One region of the Isoptericola sp. MSGPD8_1_ISO-PGPR-S23-394 genome, then DNA from elsewhere that is predicted to be linked to it. Evidence: riboswitches for the same ligand, from Rfam matches in the RefSeq annotation. Region 1 holds a riboswitch; the other holds the start of a gene.
What was found. A riboswitch is a leader RNA that binds a small molecule or an ion and turns the genes downstream of it on or off. The one in region 1 is predicted to bind S-adenosylmethionine.

Region 1 (13,979 bases):
GAGCCGCCCGCCGACCCACCGCACCGGCCGGTCCGCCGGGCCGTCCACCCCCACCGCGACCAGCGGGCTCGCCTCGATCGCCGCCACCCAGGCGTCGTGCTCCGGCCACGGCACCGCGGGGCCGGCGTCCCCCGCGTCCCCCGAGACCGGGTCCGTGGCGGTCGGACCGGCGTCCGACGTCGTCGGCCGGGCGGAGCCGCCGTCGTCCTCGGGGCGGGCGAGGGCGGCGAGCTCCGTCGCGTCGTCGAGGCGTACGCACACCGAACCACCGCGCAGCGCACGCACGGTCAGGGCGACGGCGAGCAGCACCCGTTCGTCGGCCTCGCCGGTCAGGCGCCCGAGGTGGGTGGCCACGTGCACGTCGGTCGACGCGACGATCCCCGTCGCGTTCAGGTCGCCCAGCAGGCCGGTCGCCCCGACGGCGCGGCGGACGTCGCCGTCCACCGTGGTGTCGGCGCTCATGCGGCCTCCTCGGTGCTCGCCGTGCTCGCGATGCCACGGTCCAGCAGGTCGGACAGGGCGGGCACGAGCCTGGGCGGCGGGACCCAGGCGACCACGCCGTGCGGGGAACCGTCCGGCCCGAGGGGAGTGGCCGGTCCGCACATGCCCCGCACGAACAGGTAGAGCCCGCCGCCCAGGTGGACGTCCGGGTCGTAGCCGGGCAGCCGCCAGCGCAGGTAGCGGTGCAGACCCACCAGGTACAGCACGAGCTGGAGCGGGTAGTGGGCGCCGAGCATCGCGTCGACCGTCGCGGCGGGCCGGTAGTCGGCCGCGGTGAGCGGGGCGTCAGGCACCCCGAGCCGGTTCGTCTTGTAGTCCACGACGAGGAACCGCGGGGTCCCGTCCGGGCCGGCCACCCGCAGGACGGCGTCGATCGACCCGGTGAGGTAGCCGCGCAGCGCCGGTGGGTGCGGGTCCGCGGCGGCGAGCGCGGCGAGCATCGCCGGGTAGGCGGCGAACAGGTCGTCGGCGCCGAGGTGCCGGTCCAGCAGCGCAGCGACGTCGGCCAGCCCTGCGCCGTGCCCCGTGCCCTGCCCGGCGCCGTGCTCTGAGTCGGACCCCACGCCGAGGGCCGGGCCGCGCCGGTCGCCCCCGGCGAGCGGCAGCTCGAACTCGAGCTCGGCGAGCCGGTCGCGGGGAGGGATCTCGGCGAGCGTGGCACCTGCGGCGAGCGGCCCCAGCGGGGTGCGCGCGACGACGGCGAGCGCTGCGGCGAGCCGTGCGGGGTCCGCGCCGGGGAGCCGGGACGCGGCGGCCGCCCGGGTGCAGTGCGCCAGCAGCTCCGCGTCGAGGTCGGGGACTGCCGTGTCCACGTGCTCCAGGATCTCGTGCACGAGCGTGCCGAACGCCGCGCCGGCCGGCAGACCCGACATCGGCGAGGGCAGGTCCGCGCCGTCGCCGGCCGCTGGTCCGTCCGGCGTCCCGACGGGCAGCACGTCGGCCGCCCGCTCGGCGGGCTCGTCCTCGACGCCCACGTCCTCGGGCTCCGACTCGACCCCGGCCCGCACCTCCGTCAGCGCGGCCGCCGTCGACCCCGGCGCCTGTTCTGCCGGCGCTCCCGGGGCCTGGGGTCCGGCCGCCGCGAACCCGTGGCCGGCCGGGCCGTGGTGCGCTCCCGCCGTGAGGGCCGTGTACGACGACCGCCGCCACGACGCGTCCGGCAGCCGGTCCAGGGTGGACACCTCGAGCGTCGGCAGGTGCCGAACGGGCGGCTGCCAGCGCGTGGTCGACGGGGCGGCGGGCACCTCCTCGACGGCCACGGTCCCGCCGGACCGCTCGGCGACGGCGTCGAAGGCTGCCCGGGCCTCGTCGTCCCGCATCCGCCGCGCGGTCGCGTGCCTCTCCGGCTCCCCTTCCAGCAGCCGCTCGGCGAGCAGCACCCGCGTCAGGGCGCCCCGGGCGGAGTTGGCCTTGGAAGGCGCCCAGTGCGCGACCACCTGGTGGCGGGCACGGGTGAGCGCCACGTAGAGCAGGCGCAGGTCCTCGCCGGCCTCCTCGGCGCGGCTGCGGTCGAGGGCCGCGTCGTAGCCGGGCGACGCCGGCCCCCCGACGTGCAGGGTGCGCCGGCCGTGCTCGTCGTGGAAGCGCAGCACGTCGGGCGACGACGGCACCCAGCGGTCCCACGCGTAGGGCACGTAGACGACGCCGAACTCGAGGCCCTTGCTGGCGTGCACCGTGACGACCTGCACCGCCGCGGCGTCGGTCTCCAGCCGACGGCTGCGCTCCTCGTCGAAGTCCCCCTGCGCCTCGGCGATGCGGCGGCGCAGCCAGGCGGTGAGCGCCTGCGGGCCCAGCCCCTCGGCCAGCGCGGCGGAGTGCAGCACCTCGCCGACGTGCCGCAGGTCGGTGAGCTGCCGCTCGCCGGTGGTGAGCCGCAGCAGCCGCTCGGACAGCCCCTCGCGGGTCACGGCCTCGTGCAGCGCCGCGACACCTCGCGTGGCGAGCAGCCGCGACCAGCGGCGCACCGTGTCGGACAACGCGTCGTGCGCGGCGTCGTCGGCCCCCGCGAGCCGGGCCGCGTCCCAGCCGACGAACGGCGTCAGCGCCAGCGCGGCGGCGCGGCCGTGCGCGCCCGGCTGCTCCAGGGCGTCCAGCAGCGCGAGCCAGTCGCGGGCCGAGGGCGTCGCGAACACGCTCGACAGCCCGGACACCACCGCGGGGACCCCCCGGTCGGCGAGCGCCTGGCGCACCAGCTCGGCCTGCACGTTGGTCCGGGTCAGCACCGCGACGTCCCGCGGCTCCAGCGTCCGACGCGCCGGGCCCTCACCGACCGGGCCCTCACCGACCGGGCCCTCACCGACCGGGGCGTCGTCGGCCGTGCCGTCGTCGACGAGGTCGCGGCCGAGCCGTGCGACCACGTCCGCGGCGACGTCCTGCGCGACGTGGGCGCGCGGCGTGCCGACCGCCGGCACCGAGCCTGCCTTGAGCCCGAGCGACCGGCTGGTCACGTGCCGCAGCCGCAGCGGTGCGCCGCCGTCGAACCGCGAGCCGTGCGCCGCCTCGACCGCCCGCGCGACGATCCGCCCGTCGCCGAGCGCGACGTCGCCGAGCACCGTGTGCAGGGCGTCCAGCAGCGGCCGGTCGCTGCGGTACGACGTGCCGAGCGTGGCCACCGTCGTGGCGGCCTCCCGCGCGTCGAGGTAGGCGACGACGTCGGCCCCGCGGAACGCGTAGATCGCCTGCTTGGGGTCGCCGATGAGCACGAGCGGGCGGTGGTCGTGGAACGCGGTGCGCAGGATCTCCCACTGGACGGGGTCGGTGTCCTGGAACTCGTCCACCATGACGACCGCGTACCGCGAGCGGATGCGCTCGGCCGCCGTCGGGCCGTGCTCGGGGTCGGCCAGGGTGTCGCGCAGCAGCACCAGCAGGTCGTCGTAGTCCAGGAGGTGCTGGGCCCGCTTGCGCCGCAGCGTCTCGGTGCGGGTGTCCAGGGCGACGCGGTGCCGCAGCGCGCCTGCGGACGTCGGCTCGCCACCGCCCGGCTCCTCGGGGACGAGCCGTGCCTGGTGGTCGCTGACCGCCGCCCTCCCGACCTCGCCCGCCAGCGTCGGGGTGAGTGCCGGGTGGGACTCGTCGGCGAACCGGCGCACGTACAGGTCGTCGGTCACCTCGCGCACCAGGTCGGCGACGTCCGGGACGAACGTGGCCGCCGGGTCGACGTCCGCCGTGATGCCGAGCGCCACGAGCATCTGCTGGCAGAATCCGTGCGTCGTCGTGATCGTCGCCGCGTCGAGCTGGGACAGCGCGACCGTGAGCCGGTGGCGGCGGCGGTCCAGCTCGTCGGCGTCGACGGCGGCCAGCAGGGCGACGAGCGGGTCCGCGTCGGACGCCGGGTCGGTCGCGCGCAGCGCTCGCTCGGTCCGGACCAGGCGGTCGCGCACGCGGTCGCGCAGCTCGGACGTCGCGGCGCGGCCGAAGGTGACCAGCATGAGGTCGCGCAGCTCCGCGACGCCCTCGGCCACGTACCGCGTCGCCAGTGCCGCGATGGTGAACGTCTTGCCCGTCCCGGCGCTCGCCTCCAGCACCGTCGTGCCCTGCGGGAGCGGCCCATGCACGTCGAAGATCATGCGGTCCCCTTCTCCTCGCGCTCCAGCAGGGGGTCCCACACGCGGCGCGCGAGCGCCCCGAAGCGGGTGGTCTCGTCGGGCCGCACGCGGCGGTCGTCGTCGGTCGGTGCCCCGACGAACGTGTCGAGCGCGACCCCGGGGCCCCAGCAGAGCACGTGGTACGGGTCGTTCTTCTCGAAGCCGCCACCCCAGGTGTAGCGCGCCTCGCCGAGCGCGGCGGCGGCGTCCACGGCACCCCGGTCGCGCGCGACGGCGTAGGCGTGCGAGGCGTCCGGGGGCAGCGGCAGCGGGTTGCGGGCGGCCTCGGCACGCAGTCGCACGAGGTCGTCGAGCAGGCGCACCGCGGTGGCGTGGTCCGGGGCGACGACCCGGCTCCACGCGGCGCGCGGTGCCGACACCGGCGCGCGACCGATCGTGCCGGTCTCCCACGCCGTGCCGGGGTGCGCGGCGGCCAGGGCGAGGACCTGCACCCAGGAGCGCAGACGGTGCTTCGGCGCGAGCCTCGAGTACTCGGCGCGCACCACGCGCTCGCCGTGGACGCCCGGCACGGTACCGACCACGGTGACGCCGGACGGCAGCACCGCGGTGACGTCCACCGAGCGTGCCGCCGCCGTGGACATCGCGGCCGACGCCGTCGCGTGGACCGGCTGCACGCGCTGCAGCACGTTCGACAGCGCGGCGTGCCCGAGGCGCCGCGGCGGGAGCTGACCGCGCCGCCACTCGGCCTGGAAGGCCAGCTGCGGGTCGGTGCCCGCGAGGGTGCGGGTGAGGATGCGGTCCCCGGCACCCCAGCCCACCAGCGGGTCCGGGCTGAGCGGGAGCCGGTCGTCCACCTCGTCGGCGTCCTGGGTGAGCCGCACACCCAGGCTCCGCGTGACGAACCAGCGCACGGGGTGCTCCAGCACGGCGACGAGGTCGTCGAGGTCGACGTCGGTCCCGCCGGGCGGGTCGACGGCCAGCGGATCGGTGACGAGCAGGCCCGGAGTCGCGCGGTCGGTCCGGCCGGCCACCGCACCGGCGAGCGCGGCGGTGTCGTGGCTGAACGGGCCGGGCGTGCCCAGCGCACCGGCCACGAAGTTGGGCTCGCCGACCGCCTGCAACGGGTGGTGCACGACCACGTGCTCGCGTGCCGGCCCGCCGCCCGGGCCGGCGGCGAGCCGGTCGAGCGTGTCCAGCAGCTCCGCGACGGGCACGGCCGGCGGCCGGGACGCGCCCGTGCGCTCGTCCGCCCCCGTGTGCAGCACCACCAGGTGCTCGCCGGCCGCCCCCAGGGCGTCGAGGAAGATCTGCCGGTCCTCGGTGCGGGGGTCCCGTTCCCCGACGCACGCGTCGCGCGCGAGCAGGTCGTCGCCGTCCGGGGAGGTGGACCGCGGGAACACGGTGTCGTCCATGCCGAGGAGGCACACCACCCGGTGCGGGACGGCCCGCATCGGTTCCAGGGAGCACACCGTCAGCGCGCCCGTGCGGAAGCCGGACCGGGTCGGACGGGGCGCCAGCCGGTCGGCGAGCAGCGCGCGCACGTCCTCCAGCGCGAGCCAGGAGCCCATGTGGGCCTCTCCCGACGCCCGCACGCCCGTGAGGATGCGCCGCGCCTGGCTCGTCTGCCAGGCGTCGTCCGGCGTCGGGTCCGTCAGGAGGGTCACCGCTCGGTCCAGGGTGTCCAACCACGCTCCCAGGGGCCGCACGCCCGCGAGCTCTGCGAGCAGTTCCGTGAGGCGCGCGACCAGCTCGCTGAACCGGCCCGCCACCTCGACGTCCGTCGACCCGACGTCGTCCAGCGGCAGCGCGGGCCCCACGTACCGGGAGTCCTCCTCCGCCATCGCGACACCGAGCAGCACCCGGTCGAGCGCGGCGTCCCACGTGCCCTGCCGCACGCGCGGGTCGATGCCGAAGCGTTCGCGCCGGGTGCCGTCCTCGCCCCAGCGCACCCCCACCTCCACGGCCCAGCGGCGCCACCGGTCGAGGTCGTCGTCGGTGAGCCGGAAGCGGCGCCGCACCGGGGCGGATGCCGCGAGGTCGAGCACCTCGGAGGCCGTCACCCGGCCGTCCGCCAGCCGCAGCAGCGTGGACAGCACGGCCAGCACCGGGTTCACCGCACCCGCCCCGCGGTCCGCGAGGCTCACGCGCAGGCGTTGGCCGGGGTGGACGGTGGCGGCACCGTCCGGGGCCGCGCCGAACGTGGCCGTGACGAGCGGCGCGAAGGCCTCGACGTCCGGGCACAGCACGACGACGTCGCGCGGTTCCAGCGTGGGGTCCGCGGCGAACAGGCCCACCAGGACGTCGCGCAACACCTCCACCTGCCGGGAGCGGCCGTGGCAGGCGTGCACCTGCACGCTACGGTCCGCCTGGGCGAGCTCGATGCGTTCCGCGGGGTCGGGGGCGTCCGTGCGCAGCGACGTCTGCAGCGCGCCGAGCAGCGTCGCCGGGGGAGCGGGTGCCGGGTGGTGCGTCACGGCGGCCTCTGCCTCGTCGGGGTCGCGCAACCCGGTGAGCCGCACCTGGAGCTCGACGGCATCCCGCGCCGTCGACGTCAGCAAGGGGTGGCGGGCGGCCGACGGCAGGTCCGCGCGCCGCAGGCTCCGGCGAGCCTCTGGGGAGGCGTCGACGGCGTCCCACAGCGCTGCCGACGGGTGCGGCAGCCACAGGTGCACGTCCCGGTCGCGCGCGAGGGCGCGCAGCACCCGCCGCTCGTCCTCCGGCAACCGGGTCGGGCCGAACACGGACAGCCGCGACGGCAGGTCGACGGCGTCCGGGTCCCGTCCCAGCGCCGCGACGGCGTCGCCGAGCGCCTCGGCAGGGCTCGGGGCGTCCAGCAGGTCGCGGACCCGCTGCCACAGCTCGCGCTGCCAGGCCAGGTCGTCCGGGACCGCGCCCCCCGCCCCGTCGCCGGCGTCCCCGTCGTGCCACGCCGCCAGCAGCGCCGGCCGCTGGCGTGCGTACGCGGTGAACAGGTCGGCCACCCGCTGCGCCAGCGCGAGCCGCCGCGACCGGCGCACCACGTCGTCCGGCCCGCCCACGTACCGGGCCAGCGGCGCCGCCCACGGTTCGTCCAGCGAGGCGTCCACCACCTGCAGCACCGGCCAGACCAGGCGCTCGCGGCGCCACGGGTCGTCGTCGGGCTCGACGCCGGTCACCGCGGCGACGGCCGACGCGACGAGCCGGGTGGTCGACCCGAAGTCGACGTTCGCGCACACCCCCGCACCCGTGCCGCCGTCGCCCAGGTGGTGCGCGAGCCGTTGCGCGAGCCACCGCTCCACCCCGCGTGTCGGTACCGCCACGACGTCCGGCGTGAACGGGTCGACCGGCGGCTCGGCCAGCACCTCGGCCAGGGGCGCGACCAGCGCGTCGGCGCGCTCCGACCGGTGGATGTGCAGCACGCGGTCAGGCTACGCGCGCCGTCCGACAAGCGCCGCGTGTCTCGTGCTCGCCCGGTCAGGCCCGCAGGGCCTGGTCCACGTCCTCGATGATGTCCAGCGGGTCCTCGAGGCCGACGGAGAGCCGCACGGTCGTGTCCCGGATGCCGACGGCGGCCCGGCCGTCCGGACCCAGCTTGCGGTGCGTCGTCGTCGCCGGGTGCGTGACGATCGACTTGGTGTCGCCGAGGTTGTTGGACAGGTCCACGATGCGCAGCGCGTCGAGGAACCGGAAGGTGCGCTGCTTCGCCTCGGCCGGGGTGGCGCCGTCGGGCACCGTGAGCTCGAAGGTGACGACGGTGCCGCCGCCGGTCTGCTGGGACGTCGCCAGCTCGTGCTGCGGGTGCGACGGCAGGAACGGGTAGCGGACGCGGGTGATCTCCTCGCGTCCTTCCAGCGCCGTCGCGACCTGCAGCGCGGCGGCGTTCTGGGCGCGCACCCGCACGTCGAGGGTCTCGAGGCCCTTGAGCAGCACCCAGGCGTTGAAGGGGCTCAGCGACGGGCCGGTGTGCCGCAGGAACGTCTGGACGGGTCCGGAGAGGAACTCCTCGGACCCGAGGATCGCCCCGCCCAGCACGCGCCCCTGCCCGTCGATGTGCTTGGTCGCGGAGTAGACGACGACGTCGGCGCCGAGCTCGAACGGCTTCTGCAAGATCGGCGTGGCGAACACGTTGTCCACCACGACGACGGCGCCGGCCGCGTGGGCGAGCTCGCTGACGCGGCGCACGTCGACCAGGTCCTGCATGGGGTTGGAGGGGGTCTCGAAGAACACGACGTCGGCCGGCGTGGCGAGGGCTTCCTCCCACTGGGACGGCACGTGCCCGTCGACGAGGTCGACCCGTACGTCCCACTTGGCGAGGATCTCGTCGTAGATGACGTTGGTGGAGCCGAACAACGCACGGGCGGAGACGATGCGGGACCCGGAGGACACCAGCGCCGCGAGGGTCGTGAAGACCGCCGACATGCCGGTCGCGGTGGCGTAGCAGGCCTCGGCGCCCTCGACGAGGCGCAGCCGCTCCTCGAACGTGTGCACGGTCGGGTTGCCGTACCGCGAGTACATGAACCGCGAGGTCTCCCCGGCGAACGCGGCCTCGGCGTCGGCGGCGGAGCCGTAGGTGTAGCCCTGGGTGAGGAAGAGCCCCTCGGACATCTCCTCGAACTCGGAGCGCCGGTGCCCACCGCGCACGGCGAGCGTCGCCGGGCGGACGCCGTCGGGCAGCGGGCCGCGCCCCGACCCACCGGGCCGGGTCGGGTCAGCGCCGGGGCCGGTGGGGACCTCGGTGCCGGTCACGCGGTGGCCTCGTCGTAGGAGCCCCAGGGCAGGCCGCGCACCTTCCAGCCCTGCTGGTCGCGCACCCCGCCGAAGCCGGGCGCGCCCTCGAAGCCCTCGAGGACGTTGTAGGACGGGCCGATACCCGCGGAGGTGGCGAGCCGGGCGGCCCCGATGGAGCGCTGGCCGGAGCGGCACAGGAAGACGACCGGCCGGTCGGGGCCGATCCCTGCCATCTCCAGCTCGGCGAGGAAGGCCGGGTTGGGTCGGCCGTCCGCCGTGACCCACTGGGCGAACACGGTGTCCTTGCCGAGCCCGGTGAGGTCAGGGACCCCGATGGTGCGCCACTCGCCGTCGGTGCGGACGTCGACGAGCACGCCGTCCGGCTCGGCGGAGAGCAGGTCCCATGCCTGCTGCGGTGTGATGTCCCCGGCGTAGCCCTGCGCGGGTCGCGGTTCGATCGGCGGTTCGGTCGGTGCGTTCACGGCACTCCTCCCATCGGTCGTGGCGGTAGCACCGCGTCCGAGGGCTGGAGGGCCCCCGCGGGTTGCTGCGGCGTCGACGTGCCACGTCACTCGGCCGCTCGGGATGGTCAGAGCGATCGTACGACACCGCGTCCAGGGAGCGGGACGAGCGTCTCGCCTGCTGGTCGCGCGGCGCTGACTCACATCCTGAGACGCGCCGCCCATTTGTTGACACTCCCCGGCGGATCGGTGAACCTGAGAGCAGGTCATGAGCGCCAGCGCGAAGCCCCGGCTCGCTGGCCGGCAACCCTCCCTCGCGGCGGGGTGCCCCGGGTGACGACCTGGCACGGCGCCGCCCGGCGACCGGCAAGCGCGGGGAGCCCCTCCCCGGAACGAACGAGGAGGACGTCATGACCACGCTCACGGAGAGCCCCGCCTGTCCGGGCGCCGAGGCCACCGTCGCGGACCTCGCCCCGCTGCTGCCCGTCGTCGGGCACGAGACCCCCGCCCCCCTCGTCGACGGCCGCCGGCTCTCGTACGCGAACCTCGACGTCGCGGCCTCGGCCCCGGCGCTGCAGGCCGTCGCCGACCGCATCACCCGCACCCTCCCGCTGTACGCCTCCGTGCACCGCGGTGCCGGGTACCTCTCGCAGGTCTCCACCTCCCTGTACGAGACGGCGCGGCGCACCATCGGCGAGTTCGTGGGTGCGCGCGACGACGACGCCACGCTGATCGTGCGCAACACCACCGACGCGCTGAACCTGCTCGCCGGGTGCCTCCCGGCAGTCGACGGCGAGCCCGGCCGGGTGCTCGTCCTCGACGTCGAGCATCACGCGAACTTCCTGCCCTGGCAGCGCGGCGCGGACGCCACCGTGCTGACCGGGCGCGCCACGGCCGCCGGGACCGTCACCGCGCTGCGCGACGAGCTGGCCGCCGGCGCCGCCGCCGGCCGGGCCTACGCCCTCGTGGCCCTCACCGGCGCCTCGAACGTCACCGGCGAGGTGCTGCCGGTCGCCGACGTCGTGAGCGCAGCCCACGCCGTCGGTACCCGGGTGCTCCTCGACGGTGCGCAGCTCGTGCCGCACCGCCGCTTCTCGCTGGCCGAGACCGGCGTCGACTACCTCGCGTTCTCCGGGCACAAGACCTACGCCCCGTTCGGCGCCGGGGTGCTGGTGGGCCGGCGGGACTGGCTCGACGCCGGCACGCCCTACCTCGCGGGCGGCGGCGCCGTGCGCAGCGTGCGGGTCGACGGCACCGAGTGGCACGACGGCCCGGCCCGGCACGAGGCCGGCTCGCCCAACGTGCTCGGCGCGCTGGCGCTCGCGGCGGCCTGCGAGGCGCTGGCCGGGGTCGACCCGGTCGCGCTGCGCGAGCACGAGGACGCACTGCGCGCGCGCCTCGTCGCGGGCCTCGAGGTGATCGAGGGTGTCGAGGTGGTGCGGCTGTGGCCCGATGCCGCCGACGCCGTCGGGGTCGTCACGTTCACCGTCGCCGGGTACGAGCCCGGCGCGGTCGCCGCGTACCTGTCCGCCGAGCACGGCATCGGGGTGCGCGACGGGCGGTTCTGCGCGCACCCGCTGCTCTCCCGTCTGGGGTACGGCGCGGGGGCGGTCCGCTCGTCCGTGGGCGTCGGCACGGCGGGGGAGGAGGTCGAGCGCCTGGTCGCTGCCGTGGGTGCCCTGGTCGCCGACGGTCCGCAGGCGCGCTACGACGTCGTGGACGGCCTGTGGATCGTCGTCGACGACCCGCGCCCCGTGCCCGAGGGCTCCGGGCTCGAGGGGCTGCTCGCCACCGCCGGGCCTGGCCGCGACGAGGCGTTCGGCTGCCTGCCCGAGGACGCCTGACCCGGCTCTCAGGCGGTCGCCAGGCTGGCCAACGCCTCGCGGACCTCGTCCGCCGAGAAGCTGGTGACCGGCAGCGCGGAGGTGCGCGCCGCACGCACCACGCCGCGGGCGTCGAGGACGAACGTGCCGCTGTGCTGCAGCAGTGCGACCTTCCGCAGCCCGGCGTCCGCGTGGTCCCCGGTGGCCCACACCTCTGCGACCGGGGCCCGGCGCGCCGCGCGCCCCGCGGCCGTGGCGGCCTCGGCAGCAGCGCCCGGCGCGAGCAGCAGGAAGGCCGTGTCCCCGAGCTCTCCGGCGTCGTGCATGCGCTGCACCTGGGCCGCGTGCGCGAGGCACACCGGGCAGGTCGCGGACCGCATGAAGTGGACGACGGCGGTGCGCCCGGCCACGACGTCGCCGAGTGTGCGCTCCTGCCCGTCCGGACCCACGAGGGTCAGCGCGGGCAGCGTCGTGCCGAGGGCGGGGTGCTGGTCCTGCGGTGATGCTCCGGTGCTCATGGCGGGTCCTTCGGTCGTAGACTAGGACCATGATCGTCAACCAACCTGCGTATATTGTCAAGGGGGTTGCGCAGCTTGTTCGATGACGCCCTCCAGCGCTTCTCGGCGGGAGCCCGCGACGACCTGGGCTTCCTGCTCCTCGCGGCCGCCGACGCCGTCGTGACGGCGACGATCGCCGAGGTCGCCGCCCAGGGGCACCCACGGATCCGACGGGTCCACGTGCCCGTGTTCCAGCACCTGGACCCCGCCGGCACCACGATCAGCGCGCTCGCCGAACGGGCCGGTGTGACCCGCCAGGCCATGACCGGCGTCGTGCGCGAGCTCGAGGAGCTCGGTTACGTCGTCACCGCGCCCGATCCCGGCGACCGTCGTGCGCGTCGCGTGTCCCTCACGGCGCGAGGCGCGGAGTACTGTCAGGCCGCGAGCCACGTCAGCGAGCGGGTGGCCGCGCGGTGGGCCAGCCGGCTCGGGGACGAGGGGGTGGACCGGCTGCGGGAGCAGCTCAGGTCGCTCGCCGCCGGAGAACCCGACCGCGCCTGACGGACACCGGCCTGACGGTCATCAGACCGGCGGTCACCAGACCGGCGGGTGCCGCTCCGGCCAGCGCAGCACGTCCTCGAGCTGCGCGGCCAGCGCCAGCAGGGTCAGCTCGCCGCCCGGACGGCCGATGAGCTGGACCCCCATCGGCAGGCCGTCGTCGGTCCAGTGCGTCGGCACGGTGATCGCGGGCAGCCCCGCGACGTTGAGCCAGGACGTGAACGGCGTGTACTGGCACTGCTGGGCGAAGTTGCGGTCCGGGTCCTCGGCGTCGAACCAGCCGACGGGTCGGGGTGTCATGGCCAGCGCCGGGGTCACCACGGCGTCCAGCGAACCCAGGCCCGCGATGAGCCGGCGCTCGAACGCGGACAGGACCCGCAGCGCCTCGACCAGCTCGCGGGCGGGCACCTCGCGGCCTCGACCGATCAGCCACCGGGTCAGCGGCTCGAGCCGGTCCAGCGCGGCCGCGTCGTCGATCGGCACCGCGGAGGCGCCCCCCATCCACAGGCTGCGGAACGCGTCGCCATACTCGGGCGCCGCGTCCCAGCGGTGCTCCTCGACGCCGTGCCCGAGCCCGGTCAGGGCCGCCACCCCCGCGTCGAGCGCCGCCGTCGCCTCCGGGGCCACGGTGATCTCGTAGTAGTCGTCCCACGCCGACCAGGTGGTCACCCCCAGGCGGAACCGGCCGCCACTCCTGCCCGCACTGCCGTCGCGCCCCGCCACCTCCCCGCGCTGCGCCGCCGCGAGGTACGCCCCGGCGTGCGCGGCCGGGGTGCGCAGCGTGAAAGGGTGCGCCACCGTGCCGTCCGGGTGCCGCGCGAGCATGCCCTCCAGCAGCAGCGCCGTGTCCGCCGTGGTGCGGGCGAGCGGCCCGTTGACGACCAGCCCGCCCGGCGACTCGACACCCGACCCCGACGGCAGCAGCCCGCGGCTCGGCTTGAGCCCGACCACCCCGCAGGCCGCGGCAGGGATGCGGACGGAACCCCCGCCGTCGGACCCCGGGGCGAAGGGCAGCAGCCCGGCCGCGACGGCGACGGCCGCGCCACCGCTCGACCCGCCGGCCCCGCGCTCCAGGTCCCACGGGTTGCGTGCGACCGGTCCGGCGAGGGGCTCGGTGTAGGCGGGGAAGCCGAGCTCGGGCGCCGTGGTCCGGCCGAGGCTGACCGTGCCTGCCGCGTCCAGGTCGAGCACGACGCCGTCGGAGACCTCCGGCACGAACCCGGCGAGCGCCCGCGAGCCGAACCTCGTCGGCACGCCGGCGCGGGCGAACAGGTCCTTGTCGCCCGTCGGCATGCCCCACAGGGTGCCCGACGGCGGCCCGAGCGTCGCGACGCGTTCCCGCGCCAGGTCCGCGGTCACCCGGGAGAACGCGCCGAGGCGGTCGTTGCGGGCCGCGATGCGGGACAGGAAGTGCTCGGTCACCTCGGCGGGGGTGAGCTCGCCGGCCCGGAGGCGGTCACGCAGCTCGACGGCGGTCAGCTCGTGCAGGGCGTCCATGCCCCGACCCTACGACGGTGCCGAGCAGGAGGTTGGGCCCGAATTGATGGCCTATTGCGGGCGCAACCTCCTGCTCGGCAGGCTCAGAGGGGTGTGACCGTCCCGGAGAAGTGCTGCTGGCGCCGCCGGCCGTTCCAGCCGACGTACCCGAACCCGTCCGGCTCCTGGGTCACCGCGAGGTCGACCGTCCCGGGCAGCAGCACCGGCTTGGCGAACTCCACCGTCCAGCGGTACGCGCCCCCGCGCTGGTGCCCGACGTCCGCGAGTGCCCGGGCGGCGGTGTACATCCCGTGCGCGATCGCCCGCGGGAACCCGAACGCCTTCGCCGACAGCGCGGACAGATGGATCGGGTTGCGGTCCCCGGAGACCGCACCGTAGGCGCGACCCGTG
Region 2 (13,979 bases), 650 kb from region 1:
CGAGGGTTCCGGCACTTCCTCACCGTGCCGGCGCCCCGCCGTCGCGTCCGGGTCGAGGTGGGTGGCACCCGCGAGACCGTGCGCACCGACCGCGCGGGCTACATCGACGTGCAGGTGGACGTCCCCGCCGACCGGCCGTTGCCCGCGGGGTGGCAGCACGCACGGTTGGTCGACACCGACGTGCTCCCGACGTCGGACGGCTCCCGTCGTCCGGAGCACGAGCCGGCCATCGACGCCCCGCTGCTCGTCATCGACACCACCACCCGGTTCGGCGTGGTCAGCGACATCGACGACACGACGATGGTCACCTCCGTGCCGCGCCCGCTCCTGGCGGCGTGGAACACGTTCGTGCGGCACTCCAGCAAGCGACGCGCGGTCGCCGGGATGCCCGAGCTCTTCCGCGCGCTGCAGACGGCGCACCCGCAGGGTGCCTTCGTCTACGTCTCCACGGGTGCGTGGAACACCGCGGCGACGCTCCGGGCGTTCCTCGCCCGCCACGCCTACCCGCCCGGCCCGTTGCTGCTCACCGACTGGGGTCCGACGATGACCGGGTGGTTCCGCAGCGGCGAGGCGCACAAGAACGCCAGCCTCGACCTGCTGATGTCCTGGTTCCCGCACGTGCGGTGGCTCCTCGTCGGGGACGACAGCCAGCACGATGTCGGCGTCTACGCCCGCGCCGTCGAGCGTCGGCCGGGCCAGGTGGCGGCGGTCGCGATCCGTCAGGTCGGGCACGCCGGGCCGCACCCGGCAGACGGGCCCGCGACGGGGGCGCCGGCCGGCGTGCCGACGGTCACCGGACCCGACGGCGCGGAGCTGGCCCGTCGGCTCGCCGAGGTCCCCGGGGTGCTCGGCCCATGAGCCCCGCGAGGCGTGTCGGACCCGGCTGGCACACTCGCCCCATGTCACCGAGAGAGATGATCGAACGCCTCGCCGCGGTCATCGACGGTCATCGCTGGGACGAGCTGCCGGGCCTGCTCCATGCGGACTTCACGTGCCGGCTGGTCCACACCGGCGAGACGTTCGACCGCGACGCGTGGGTCAGGCTGAACGCCGACTACCCGGGGTTCGAGCGCTTCGAGCTCCTCGACTGCGTCGCCGAGGGAGACCGCGCGGTCTCGCGTGCCCATGTCACCGGGACCACAGCGGGCGAGCGGCAGCACTTCGAGGTCGCGACGTTCGTCACGGTACGTGACGGCCTCCTCGCCGACATGACTGAGGTCTGGACGGACGTCGACCAGACGCCGCCGGAGGGCGCACGGCCGCAGCAGGCGGCGGGCGCGGCTCAGCGCAGCTCGTAGAAGCGCCAGAAGCCGAAGTCCTCGATCGGCAGCTCCTCGGTGCTGGCGAACCCGGCCTCGCGGGCGTACCGCTCCACGACGTCGCGCCGCACGACCGTGCCGGTACCGATACTGCCCGGGTGGCTGAGACTGTCCGGCAGGCAGCACAGCACGCTGAACCCGTAGAGCGCCCGCTGGACGAGGTCGGCCGGTGCGGTGAGCTCGTCGTCGGCGGCCTCGTCCATGACGACGACGGTTCCGCCGTCGGTCAGCGAGGCCCGGACGGCGGAGAGCACCTCGACCGGGTACGGCATGTCGTGCAGGCACTCGAAGAGGAAGACGACGTCGTACGGTCCGCCCTCGACGTCCTCACCGGCGCTGTGCACGAGCTCGACGTTGTGGACACGCGCCGCCACCGCGTTGGCGCGCGCCCGCTCGACCGACGGGGCGTCGATGTCGATGCCCACCACCCTCGCGTCGGGATAGGCGCGGCCCAGCGCGATCGTCGACCAGCCGTACCCGCAGCCGACGTCGGCGACCACCGCGCCCGGTCGGCCCAGCGCGGCGTGCAGGTGCGCCACCTCGGCCAGCCTGCCCGGCAGCACGTGCTCGAACCACGGCCGGTTCATGTCGGCCTGCCCGCTCCGCGCGTCGTCGCCGAGCTGCTGCCACGAGACGCCGCCGCCGCGACGAGCCGGACGAACGGTGCCAGGTAGTCCGTGGAGGTCGTGCCGGTGAAGACGGCGACGCCCTCGGCATCGAGCTCGAACCGACGGTCGTCCACCGCACGCCCGCCCGCGCCGTCGCCGGCGTCGTCGGCCGGGCCGCGCACGGTGAGGAACCCGGCCGCCGCCTGCTGCTCGCACCACTCGCGCGCGTAGCGGTGCTGCGAGTGCGTCCGGTCGGCGAGCTCGGCCGGCGTGAGCGGGCCGCCCGCGGCCAGCTCGCGGTACCAGCCGAGCCGGTCGCCGAGGTAGATCGACAGGCCCTCCATCATCGCGACGCCGGTCTCGAAGACGCGATCCGCCAGGAGTGGTGTGGTCATCTCTCGATGGTGCGCCCGGGACGGGCGGACGTGATCGCGACCAGCGGGTGAGAACCGGTCGTCCGCCGTTCTCACCCGTCAGACCGGGTAGGTCACCACACCGCCCGGGCCCACCGACGGCGTCGCGCCCCAGCGCCCCAGCTCGTGCGGCTGCGGGCGGCCGCCGTTCAGGAGGTGCACCACCCGCCAGCCGCGCGCCGTCAACGTGTTGGCGACGAGCAGGCGGTGGCAGCGCCAGGGCATCGGCTCGCCGCACAGGACGGCGACGCGGCGCTCACGGGCCAGGGCGGCGAGACGGGCCAGGCCGGACTCGTACTCGGGCGTCAGGGTGTGGTCGGCGTAGTTCTTGAAGCTGACGTTCTGCCAGCCGGCGTTGAGGTCCGGGTCGACGTCCCGCTGCTTCGGCCGGCGTCCGGCCAGCTCGGTGAGGTACTCGTAGCCGATGCCCGCGGCCGCGAGCCAGTCGGTCATCTCCTCGGCGTCGAACTGCGGGCTGCGGCGCGACCCGGGCATCCGGCGCACGTCGGCCACCAGCTCCACGCCGGCGGTCCCCAGGGTCTCGAGGAACTCCTCGCGCGGGCAGGTCCAGTGCCCGACCGTCCAGATCTCGCCCGGCGACGCGTCCATCGACGACCTCCTCACGCTGCGGCCACCTCATCGTAGGTCGGTGCCGGGCGCCGGCCCGGCACCCGGCAACCCGGCGCGAACTCGTTCAGGCCTGCCCGCACGCCGGGCAGGTGCCGCGGCGGCGCAGCCAGTAGGCGAAGGTCGCCGCTCCGAGCGCGAGCGACCACAGCGGCCACAGGAACGCGGGGCCCACGGCGCCCCACGTCTCGGCGTCCAGCCCCAGCAGCCCCTCGGACAGGCCGAGGACGATCATCGAGATCCCGGCGGGCAGCACGGCCACGGCCACGACGGTCGCGGGGACGACGGCGAGGCCGACGGGGACCCGCTTGCCGGCGAGGCCGAGCGTCCAGCGCGGGAAGACGTCGCCCCCGCGCTGGTACAGGCCGAGGGTGAGCGCTGCGCCGAGCAGGGCGAACGAGCCGAGCCCGACGGGCCCGATGAGGTCGATCCCACGCATCGACTCGACGGACTCCCGGGAGAAGCCCAGCGGGATCCCGAACGCCCACGCGATGCGGGTCAGGCCGTAGAAGGCCGGGATCGCGGCGGCCACGAGCGCCGCCACCCTGCCCCAGCGCGCCGCCGCCGCCGGCGTCGTCCACATCGGGCCCGGGCCGTCGTGCCGACGGCCGCAGCGCTCGCACTCCCGCCGACTGCGTCGGGCGGAGCGCACGGCGGCGACGGCGAGGAGCACCGCGCCGCACAGCACGGCCGTCTGGAACAGGAAGTCGGGCGCCACGTAGTGGTCGAGGGAGGCACGCACCTCGGCGTTGAACAGCGACATCACGAGGATCGCGGGCAGGTAGCCGAGTCCGGCCAGGACGGTGGCGTCGACCAGCAGGACGGCGCACAGCAGCACAACGCCGGTACCGACGGCCACGGCGACCCGCGGTCCGCGCGCGGTGGACCGGCTCCAGCGCATCCAGGCCGCGAGCGCGGCACCGACGGCCGCGAACGCAGCGACACCGGTGGCCAGCCTCTCGACCGGGACGTCCCGGAGCAGGCCGTGGTTGAGCGCCTCGGGTGCCATCGCGGCCGAGCCCACGGCCCGGAGGTGGAGGAGCGCGAGGACGAGACCGGCCGCCCACCCGACGGCGGCGAGGGTCTCGGCACGGCGGGGTGCCCGGTCGCGACGTGACGTGCGGCCGGCCGGGGGTGAAGACTGCGGAGCTTCGCGTGTGGTCATGCCACGAGCCTCGTGGCCCGCGGCGGCGGCCGGATCCCCCGCCGCGACCAGGTGCCTCACCCGTGCGGGGGAACCTCAGCCGGCGCGCACGAACCCCGACGTGTAGGCGCGCACCACGGCTTGCGTCCGATCGCGCACCCCCAGCTTGCCCAGCACGTTGCCCACGTGCGTCCGCACCGTCTCGACGCCGACGTACAGCTCACCGGCGATCTCGGCGTTCGACATCCCGTCCGCCATGAGCCGCAACACCTCACCCTCGCGCTGGGTGAGCCGCGCGGAGGCCAGGGCTTCGCCCGACGGCGGACGGCCGGCGGCGAGCCGGCGCACCGCGTCCGGGAACAGCAGCGAGTCGCCCCGTGCGACGACGCGCACGGCCTGCGCGATCTCCTCCGGCCTCGCCCGTTTGAGCAGGAACCCCTGGGCGCCGGCCTGCAGGGCGTCGAGCACGTGGTCGTCGTTCTCGAACGTCGTCAGGACGAGCACCCGGGGCGTCGGGCGCGTGCCGGACGGCGTTGGTGAGCGCCTCCTGCACGATGCGGTACGCCTCGCGGGACACGGCCGCCGGGACGACCGGCCGGAGCGCGTCCGGGTCGGTCGACAGGGTGACCTCCGTGCCCGCGTGCCGCGCGTCCTCCACCAGGTCGGCCACGTGGCGCAGGTCTCTGACGGGGCCCGCGGGAGCAGCAGGTGCCGACGGTGCCGACGTCGGCCCGCCGACGGCCGGCCCGCCCGGCGCCCCGGCGGCCTCGCGCAGCAGGCCGAGCACGTGGTCGAGGTCGGCCATCGCCGCGCGCCCGGTCTCCTCCACGGCGGCGAGCGCGCGGCGGGCCGCCGCGGGGTCGGTGTCGACCTGTCGCGCAGCCGCGGCCGCCTGCAGCGTGGTGATGGTCAGAGCGTGCCCCACCGAGTCGTGGAGCTCGCGAGCGAGCCGCCCCCGCTCCGCGGCGCGGCGGGCGTCGGCCTCGAGCTCGGCGATGCGGTCCGACTGGTCCGGGCCGAGCAGCGGGACGGCAGCCTGTCGCAGCACCCCGCGGGCGAGCGCCACGAGGTACGGCAGGGCGAGCAGCAGGACGACGGCGAGGGCCAGCCAGGCGACCGGGCTGTCGCTGATCGGCGCCACGCCGCGCAGGATCGAGCGGTCCGCCCCGGCCGCGGACAGCACGAGCTGGGTGGCCACCGGGACGGCGACGAGGAGCCCCACGGCGACGGCGGCGCCCAGCGCCAGGTGGAGCGCGAACCAGGCGGCCCCGCGCCACCGCGTCGCGGCGCTCGGCGGGCCGGACGGTTCCGGCAGGTCGCGCGGGTCCACGTCGAGGAACGTGCGCACGGCCAGCACCTGGAGCGTGCGCACCGACGCGAGGAACGGCGGCGCACCGACGATGGCGAGGGTCACGAGCGCCAGCACCACCACGGCCGCGCGCGGGACGTCCGTCGAGGCGAACATCTGCACGAACCCGGCCACCAGCGTCAGGTACGCCCCGGCGAGGACACCCCCGATGACGAGGTAGATCCCGGCACGCACGGTGGACCCGGCCACGAGCGGTCCGACGGCGCGTCGCACGCCGGGGTGCCGCCGTCGGCCCCTCGCTGTCCCCACCACCATGCCCGCCAGTCTGCCGAGCGGACCGCCGCCGCGCCTCCCCCGCCCGGGGGAACCGCCGCACGTCAGGTCCGGCGTGCCGTCAGGCGGCGAGCTCCTGGCCGCTCATGCGGTGGATCGAGGTCATGACCTCGTCGGTGAGCCGGCGCCGCGCCTGGGCCGGCCGGGTGCCGGTCTCGATCTGCCGGGAGGGGTCGATGGGCGGGCCGAAGTCGACGCGGATGCCGCGCGCCGGGCGGGGCAGCCGCTTGCCGACGGGCTGGACCTTGTCGGTCCCCCGCAGCGCGACGGGCACGACGGGAGCCGTCCCGGCCAGCGCGAGCCACGCGACCCCGGTGTGCCCCTTCTGCAGGCGCCCGTCGCGCGACCGGGTGCCCTCCGGGTAGATGCCGAACGCGTCACCGCGCTGGAGCACGTGCAGGGCGTCCTCGAGGGAGCGCTGGCCGGCCCGCGGGTCGTCGCGGTCGACGGGGATGTGCCCCATGGTGGTGAAGAACCAGCGCGACACCCGCCCCTTGAGGCCGCGGCCGGTCCAGTATTCCGCCTTGGCGATGAAGGTGACGTGCCGCGGCACCACGAGCGGCAGGATGATCGAGTCGATGAACGACAGGTGGTTGCTCGCGATGATGACCGGACCGCGCCGGGGGACGTTGTGCAGGCCGCTGACCTGGGGACGCAGGAACACGTAGACCAGGAGCGACAGCACGAGCTTGAGGATGCGGTACGTCACCGGCTCATCATCCCTCAGGAGAGGGTGACGAGGTAGTCCTCGGCGTCGTCGTCCCAGGCGAGGCTGACGGCGTCGGCGGCCGCGGCGGCCTTGCAGAACTGCAGGAACCCGCCGTACCCGAGGGCCTTCTCCGAGAAGTCGGGGCGGCGCTTGCGCACGTGGTTCTTCAGGCCGGACAGCGCGGCAGTGCCACCCGCCTCCTGCACCACGGCGCGCAGCAGGTCGAACGCCTTGGCGCTGTCGGGCTGCTCGGGCAGCTCGACGACGGGGTCGCCGGACGACGGCCCCTCGGTGAGGACGACGACGTCACGGTCGGCGAGGTAGCGCAGGAACTCCCCGAAGGTGCGGAAGCCGTAGTCGGACTCGCTGAACGTGGGCTCCTTGCGCACGAGGGTGCGCTTGAGCTGGGAGGCCGTCACCGATCCGGACGCCGAACCCTGGAGGCCGGCGAGGGTCTGGGCGACCTTGACCTCCATGGTGGGCGGCTCGCCGGTGGGGGCGTCCTCGTCCTCGTCGTTCGCCGGCTCCGGCGCACGGTCGGGCACGTCGACGGGCTCGGGGAGGGTGATCTCGGGCTTCTTGCGGCGGGTCCTGCCGCCCGTCGTGCCCGACGTCGTGGCGGGGGCGGCCTCCTCGGCGGGCGGCAGCTCCTCCGCGACGGCCGCGGCGGCCTTGCTCCGGCCGGTGGTGGCACGCGAGCTGGTCGACCGGCCGGAGCCGGACCGCTTCGTCGTGCTGCGCTTGGGACGCGCCTCGCTCTCGTCCGGGACGTCGACGCCCTCAAGACGGTCGTAGAAGAGGAACTCGTCGCAGGCGGACGGCAGCAGCCGGGAGGTGGACTTCTCGACCCCGACGCCGATGACGCGCTTGTCGAGCTCGCGCAGCTTGTGCACCAGCGGGGAGAAGTCCGAGTCACCTGTACACATGACGAAGGTCGAGATGTACTCGCGCTCGAACGCCATCTCGATCGCGTCGACGACCATCTTGATGTCGGCGGCGTTCTTGCGGGACGCGCCCATGCGCTGGGGCATCTCGATGAGCTCGACCTGGTGGCGCGTCAGCATCCGGCGGTCCTCGTCGAAGTACGACCAGTCCGCGTACGCGCGACGCGTCACCACCCGGCCGCGCACCGCGAGGGCGTCCGCGATCGGCTGGAAGTCGAACTGCATCCCGCCCAGGTGCTCCCGGGCGCCGAGCGCGAGGTTCTCGTAGTCGAGGAAGACGGCAAGGCGCTCTTCGGTGTCCATGCCGCCACCCTACGGGTGCACCGCTCGCCGTGCGTGCCGCCGCGACCGCCCAACGCGTCACCCTGCTCCACCCACGGCGGCCGCCATCACCGCCCAGACGCCTCCCTGGACCGGATGGAGGGCCGTCGCCCCGCCGGAACCTGTGGTCATACCACAACGGAGGGAGATCTCATGTACCAGGGAGCCACCATCGGGTCGGGCGGGGCGCTGGCCGTGACCGGCGCGACCGCTGCGGCCTACGGGATCATCGGAGCCTGGACGCTCGTCGTCGCGGGGCTCGCGCTGCTGACGATCGTGCGGGTCATGGCCCAGCGTCGCCGTGCTGCCGTCGAGCTCGGCCGCTGAGCCACCGATCATCCACGGGCACCGTCACCTACCGGGTGACGGTGCTCGTCCCCGCCCACGAGGAGGCGGCGCTGCCGCGGACCCTCGCCGCCGTCGCGGCCCAGACCGTACGCCCCGCGCGGGTCGTCGTCGTGGCCGACAACTGCACCGACCGGACGGCTGACGTCGCCTCAGCAGCCGGTGCCGAGGTCCTGACGACACGGCACAACACCGACCGCAAGGCGGGAGCGCTCAACCAGGCCCTGCGGCAGGTTGACACCGAGCTCGTCCTGGTGCTCGACGCCGACACCACGATCGTCCCCACCTTCGTCGAGGAGGGCCTGGCCCTCCTCGACGCCCATCCTCGTGTCGGGGCCGTCGGTGGCGTCTACACGGGCGACCGACCGCGGGGCTACCTGCGGCGGTGCCAGGCCGACGAGTACGAGAGGTACGCCACCCAGATCGACGTGACCCGGCGGACGTCGGTGCTCACCGGGACCGCCGCGCTCCTGCGTGACGACGCGCTCGACGCCGTGGCCCGCGCACGCGGTGACCGCCTGCCCGGGACCCGCGGCGACGTCTACGACCGCACGGCGATCACGGAGGACAGCGAGCTGACCCTCGCCCTGCGCACGCTGGGCTTCGACCTCGCGTCGCCGTCGTCGATGCGGTGCACGACCGAGCTGATGCCGACGTGGCGCGACCTGCACCGCCAACGGGTGCGCTGGTACAAGGGCATGCTCGACAACCTCGCCTCCTACGGGGTCACCCGGACGACGCTGCGGTACCACGGGCAGCAGCTCATGCTCGTGATCAGCACCCTGATGCTCACCGCGCTGGTCGTCCTGACCCTGCTCGCGGTGGTCACGCAGACCTTCCACCTGGTCCCGTTCTGGCTCGCCGTCGGCGGGTGTTCCTCGTCGAACGGGTGGTCACGGCATGGGACGCGGGACCGCGGGGCAGGTTGCTCGCCGCACTGGTCCTGCCCGAGCTGTTCTACGACCTGGCGCTCCAGCGAGCGTTCATCCAGGCCGTCGTGCTGCACGCCACCGGTCGCGACACGTCCTGGCACCACGTGACACCTCACGACGAGGCAGCTCAGCGACGGCCGCTCCTCGCCACGAGGGCGTCCCGGCCGGCGACGCCCAGCTTGCGGTAGGCGCGGTGCAGATGGTTCTCGACCGTCGAGACGGCGATCCCCAGCCGGTGGGCCACCTGCTGGTTCGACAGGCCCGCCTCGACGAGCTCGACCAGCTGGCGCTCGCGAGCGCTGAGGCGGGACTCCGGATCGTCGCCCACCAGCCCCCGCAGGGCCTCGGGCAGCCGGTCGCTCTCGGCACGCAGACGGTCTGCGCCGCGGTCGTCTCCCGCCGTCCGCAGCAGCCGCACCGCATGACCCAGGGCCCGGGCCGCCAGGAGCGGCACCCCGCGCCGCAGGCTGTCGCGGTAGAGGGCGAGCGCCGGCTCCGGCGACAGGGAGACCGCCGCCGCGGCGAGCGCCGCGAGGTCCCGGGGCCCGGCCCCCTGAGCACCGTCGAGCAGCCGGCGCACATGCTCCGCGCGGTCGGCGTCGGGGACGGCCTCCACCGCGATCACACCCATGACGGCGGCGGCGACCGTGTAGCCCCGGACCTCGAGCCGGGAGGCCTCGTCCCAGAAGGCGTCGGCCTGCACCCGTGGGCGGTCCGCCTCGAGACCCGCCATCGCGCCGTCGAACCAGCCGACCGATGTGAAGGGCCAGGGACCGGGCACCGGGGCGACGGCCTCGGCCTGTCCGGCCAACGAGCGCGCGGCACCCCACCTGCCCTCCTGCAGGGCGACGTAGGCGCCGAGCGCCAGGGTGCCGGCGGCCAGATGCGCCCATCGGGCCGGATCAGGCCGACGGCGAGGATGACGCCGACGTGGTCGCGGAGCTCGGCGAACCGCCCCAGCAGGGCGAGCGCGACGGAGCGGACGTACCCGTGGGCCCAGATCCCCTCGACGTCGTGGGCGGCGATCGCCTCGTCGAGGTGGCTGGCCGACCAGGCGAGCGCAGCCTCGACCTGGCCGTCCAGGACGAGGGTGATCCCTCGGTCGACGGCCGCGGAGCGGGCGGTGCGCCCGTCCTGCGCCATCGCCTGGTTCCCGGGCCGGGCGGCGTCGTCCTCGTCGGCCGGCCGTGCGGCGACGGACCGGAGCAGTGCCGTCGCGTCGTCCGTCCGCCCCGCGACGAGGAGAGTCTCGGCCACCGCCACGCCGACGATGGTGCGCGCCGGTCCGTCGGCCGGCACGGTGAGACGGCCGTCGGGTCGATGGTCGATCGTCAGGACGAGCCGTTGCTCCATGGCGCGCAGCACGTCGTCGAGACCGGCCCCGACCATCTCCGGTGGCATCGGCCGGCGCAGCACCGTCCGGGCGGCGTCGAGGTCGGAGGTCGTGATGCCGAGGCGGACGGCGTCGAGACCTCGCAGGTGCGCGACGGCGAGCGGGTCACCGTGCTCCGGGGTCCCCGCGACCACCCGTTCGGCCTCGGCAGGGTCGAAGCCGACCATGAGGAGCGTCTCGAGGTAGCGCGCGGCGGTCGTCGGTGTGGGGTCCTACTCCCACTCGACCCGCCGCAGCACACGCTGCCGCACGAGATGGTCGCTCAGGTAGCGGTCGAGGACCGTCGCGCGCTCACGCCCGACGGCCGTGCACACCTCCTGCGCGAACAGTCGGCTCCGCTCGGATCCCTCGAAGTCCGCTCCGGCCACGGGGTCCGCCGCTCCGAGGGTGGCCCGGATCTCCTCGCCGGCCCGTCGCTGGAGGATCCCCCCGTCGCCGTGGCGGAACTGCTCGCTCAGCAGCGGCGGATACAGGCCCACCAGCGACGACGCACTCGCACATCTCACGATACGGTCGCGCTTGTCCATAGGATGAACCGTGCGTAGAGTCGATGCCGAAGCCATCCAGAGCGGCCGAGAGTCCTGGCTCGACGACGCCGCAGCAACCCGTTCTCCGACGGAAGCCTCCCGAGGACGAAGGTGCTCAACTCCAGGCCCGATGGAGTGACGCATGGTCGCAGAGGCACCCCTGCACGTCCCGGCACGACGCCACCGCCCGACGGTGAGCTTCGAGCTCATGCCGCCGCGCCGGCCCGACGCGGCGCCGAGGTTCTGGGAGACGGCGCGCCGACTGGTCGCCGCGAGCCCCGAGTTCATCTCGGTGACCTACGGCGCCGGCGGCGGGGACCGCGCCACCGCTCGCCAGGTCGTCGCGACCCTGCTGGCAGGCACCCCGGTGCTGCCCGTGGCGCACCTGACCTGCGTGGGAGCCTCGCGCGAGGACGTGTCCGCCGTCGTCGACGAGTTCCTCGAGGCCGGGGTCCGCTCGTTCCTCGCCCTGCGAGGCGACCCGCCGCGGGACCAGCCCGACTGGCGCCCGCCGGCGGACGGCGTGCACTCGTCCATCGAGCTCGTCGCCCTGCTGCGCGAGGTCGAGGCGCAGCGGTGCGCCGCCGACCCGGCCGCCGCCGTCCGCGGCGCGGCACGGCCCCTGACCGTCGCGGTCGCCACCTTCCCCGACGGCAACCGCCAGGCGGGGACCACGCGCACCCAGGAGGTGCAGCGGCTGCTGGAGAAGCAGCAGGCGGGTGCGTCGTTCGCCATCACCCAGCTGTTCTACGCCGCGGACAGCTACACCGACTTCGTCGCCGAGGCCCGTGCGGCCGGCGTGACGATCCCGATCCTCGCCGGGCTGATGCCCACGACCGAGCCCCGCCGGCTCCGTCGTGTCGAGGAGCTCACCGGCGTCCCCGCGCCCCAGCACCTGCTGGACGCGCTGGACGCCCTGCCGAACCCCGAGGCGCAGCACGCCTACGGGACCGCGTACGCCGTCGAGCTCGCCCAGCGTGTGCTCGACGCGGGCGCGCCCGGCCTGCACGTGTACACGTTCAACAAGTACCGACCCGCTCTGGACCTGCTCGAGGGTGTTCACCTCGGCGGTCGGACGTCGCACGACGTCCCCGACCTGGCCAGAAGGCCGCTGGTACCGGGCATCCCGACCGAGGCTCCCGCCGTCTGACACGCTGCCGAGCAGGACGTTGCGCCCGCTATGCCTGACGAATACGGGCACAACCTCCTGGTCGGCGACGAGCGACGCGGGAAACCGACACCTGGAGTGCTCATGACCACCACGACCGACCTTCCGAACCCCGCCTTCCCCGGTGGCACCATCCTCGGCTACCCCCGCATCGGCCGGCGGCGCGAGCTCAAGCGCGCCGTCGAGGCGTTCTGGGCCGGCCGCACCGACGCCGTCGACCTCGAGGTCGCGGCCGGCGCGCTGCGCCGCGAGACCCTGCAGCGACTGGTCGCGCTCGGGCTGAACCCCGAGGACGGCTCCGTCCCGGGCTCCTTCTCGTTCTACGACCAGGTCCTGGACGTGGTCGCGCTGCTCGGTGCCGTCCCGGCCCGCTTCCGCGACCTGATCGACGGCGAGGACGGCTCGCTCGACCTGGACGGCTACTTCACCGTCGCCCGCGGGCGCGGCGAGGACGCGCCGCTGGAGATGACCAAGTGGTTCGACACGAACTACCACTACCTGGTCCCGGAGATCAGCGAGTCCACCCCGATCTCGTTCGCGGACCACCGGATCGTGCGGGAGTTCGCCGAGGCCAAGGAGGCCGGCGTCACGACGCGCCCGGTGCTCGTGGGGCCGGTGACCTTCCTCGCCCTCTCCAAGGCGGCAGACGACGCGGGCGAGGGTTTCCACCCCCTCGACCGGCTCGACGACGTCGTCGCCGCGTACGCCGAGCTGCTCCGGGCGCTGGCCGCCGTCGGCGTGCCGTGGGTGCAGCTGGACGAGCCCGTCCTCGTCTCGGACACCGTCGACGCGCCGGCCGAGCGGGTCGACGCAGCGATCACGACCGCGTACCGCGCGCTGGCGACCGACCTCGCTGCCCGGTCCGCCGACGACGCCCTCGACACCGTGGCAGAGCGCCCGGCCATCCTGGTGGCCACCCCCTTCGGCGGGCTGACGACCGGCGGCTCCGAGGACGCCTCCGCCGGCGCGACGACCGCCCGTGACGGCCTGGCCCTGCTCGCCGCCACGGACGTGGACGCCATCGCGATCGACCTGGTCAAGGGCGCCGTGCCCGAGGGTTCCGGACCGGGCGGGACCGTTCCCGGTCTGGAGACGAAGACCCTCGTGGCGGGCGTCGTCGACGGGCACAACGTGTGGCGCGCCGACCTCGCCGCCCGGTTCGACCGCCTCGTCTCGTTGCGTCCCCTGGGTGCCGGTGCGCTCACCGTCGGCACCTCGACGTCGCTGCTGCACGTGCCGCACGACGTGGACGACGAGACGTGGTCCGACGCCGCGGCGGACCGGGCGGGGCGGACCCCCGAGCTGCGCCGCTGGCTCGCCTTCGCCGACCAGAAGGTCCGCGAGGTGACCGTGCTGGCCCGTGCCGTGACCGACGGCCCGGACGCGGTGCGCGAGGAGCTCGACGCGGCGCGTGCGGCGGTGGCCGAGCGCGCGGCCGCGCCAGGCGTCGTCGTCCCCGAGGTCCGGGACCGTCTGACCGCGCTCGCCGAGGGCGACTTCGCCCGCGGCGCGCACGACGAGCGGGTCGCCGCGCAGCGCGAGCGGCTCGGCCTGCCCCCGCTGCCGACCACGACGATCGGATCGTTCCCGCAGACGTCGGACATCCGCAAGGCACGGTCCGCCTGGGCGAAGGGAGAGCTCGACGACGCGGCGTACACGGCGGCGATGCAGGCGGAGATCGCGCGGGTCGTCGCGCTGCAGGAGGAGATCGGGCTGGACGTGCTGGTGCACGGCGAGCCGGAACGCAACGACATGGTCCAGTACTTCGCGGAGCTGCTGGACGGGTTCGCGACGACGGACCTGGGCTGGGTGCAGTCGTACGGTTCGCGCTGCGTGCGCCCGCCGATCCTGTGGGGCGACGTCACCCGGCCGGCGCTGATGACGGTG

Region 2: it holds a riboswitch for S-adenosylmethionine, as region 1 does, so the genes downstream of both, AC3RJ8_RS00400 (methylenetetrahydrofolate reductase) here and AC3RJ8_RS15520 (aminotransferase class V-fold PLP-dependent enzyme) in region 1, are expected to answer to the same signal.

What each region holds. Positions count from the first base shown of each region.
Region 1 is NZ_CM176517.1:3,370,529-3,384,507, reverse strand. It holds gene recD (exodeoxyribonuclease V subunit alpha) at 1-462, opposite strand, end outside; gene AC3RJ8_RS15540 (UvrD-helicase domain-containing protein) at 459-4,067, opposite strand; gene recC (exodeoxyribonuclease V subunit gamma) at 4,064-7,444, opposite strand; gene AC3RJ8_RS15530 (O-succinylhomoserine sulfhydrylase) at 7,500-8,771, opposite strand; gene AC3RJ8_RS15525 (rhodanese-like domain-containing protein) at 8,768-9,235, opposite strand; SAM riboswitch class IV at 9,479-9,593, shown strand; gene AC3RJ8_RS15520 (aminotransferase class V-fold PLP-dependent enzyme) at 9,625-11,058, shown strand; gene AC3RJ8_RS15515 (redoxin family protein) at 11,067-11,555, opposite strand; gene AC3RJ8_RS15510 (MarR family winged helix-turn-helix transcriptional regulator) at 11,631-12,095, shown strand; gene AC3RJ8_RS15505 (amidase) at 12,129-13,589, opposite strand; gene AC3RJ8_RS15500 (MaoC family dehydratase) at 13,673-13,979, opposite strand, start outside.
Region 2 is NZ_CM176517.1:77,110-91,088, reverse strand. It holds gene AC3RJ8_RS00470 (App1 family protein phosphatidate phosphatase) at 1-858, shown strand, start outside; gene AC3RJ8_RS00465 (nuclear transport factor 2 family protein) at 900-1,298, shown strand; gene AC3RJ8_RS00460 (class I SAM-dependent methyltransferase) at 1,283-1,906, opposite strand; gene AC3RJ8_RS00455 (hypothetical protein) at 1,903-2,322, opposite strand; gene AC3RJ8_RS00450 (DUF488 domain-containing protein) at 2,401-2,949, opposite strand; gene AC3RJ8_RS00445 (hypothetical protein) at 3,035-3,976, opposite strand; gene AC3RJ8_RS00440 (response regulator transcription factor) at 4,208-4,369, opposite strand; gene AC3RJ8_RS00435 (sensor histidine kinase) at 4,383-5,735, opposite strand; gene AC3RJ8_RS00430 (lysophospholipid acyltransferase family protein) at 5,815-6,462, opposite strand; gene AC3RJ8_RS00425 (NYN domain-containing protein) at 6,477-7,709, opposite strand; gene AC3RJ8_RS00420 (hypothetical protein) at 7,881-8,054, shown strand; gene AC3RJ8_RS00415 (glycosyltransferase family 2 protein) at 8,090-9,112, shown strand; gene AC3RJ8_RS00410 (LuxR C-terminal-related transcriptional regulator) at 9,132-9,815, opposite strand; gene AC3RJ8_RS00405 (hypothetical protein) at 9,935-10,942, shown strand; SAM riboswitch class I at 10,954-11,061, shown strand; gene AC3RJ8_RS00400 (methylenetetrahydrofolate reductase) at 11,067-12,074, shown strand; gene metE (5-methyltetrahydropteroyltriglutamate--homocysteine S-methyltransferase) at 12,177-13,979, shown strand, end outside.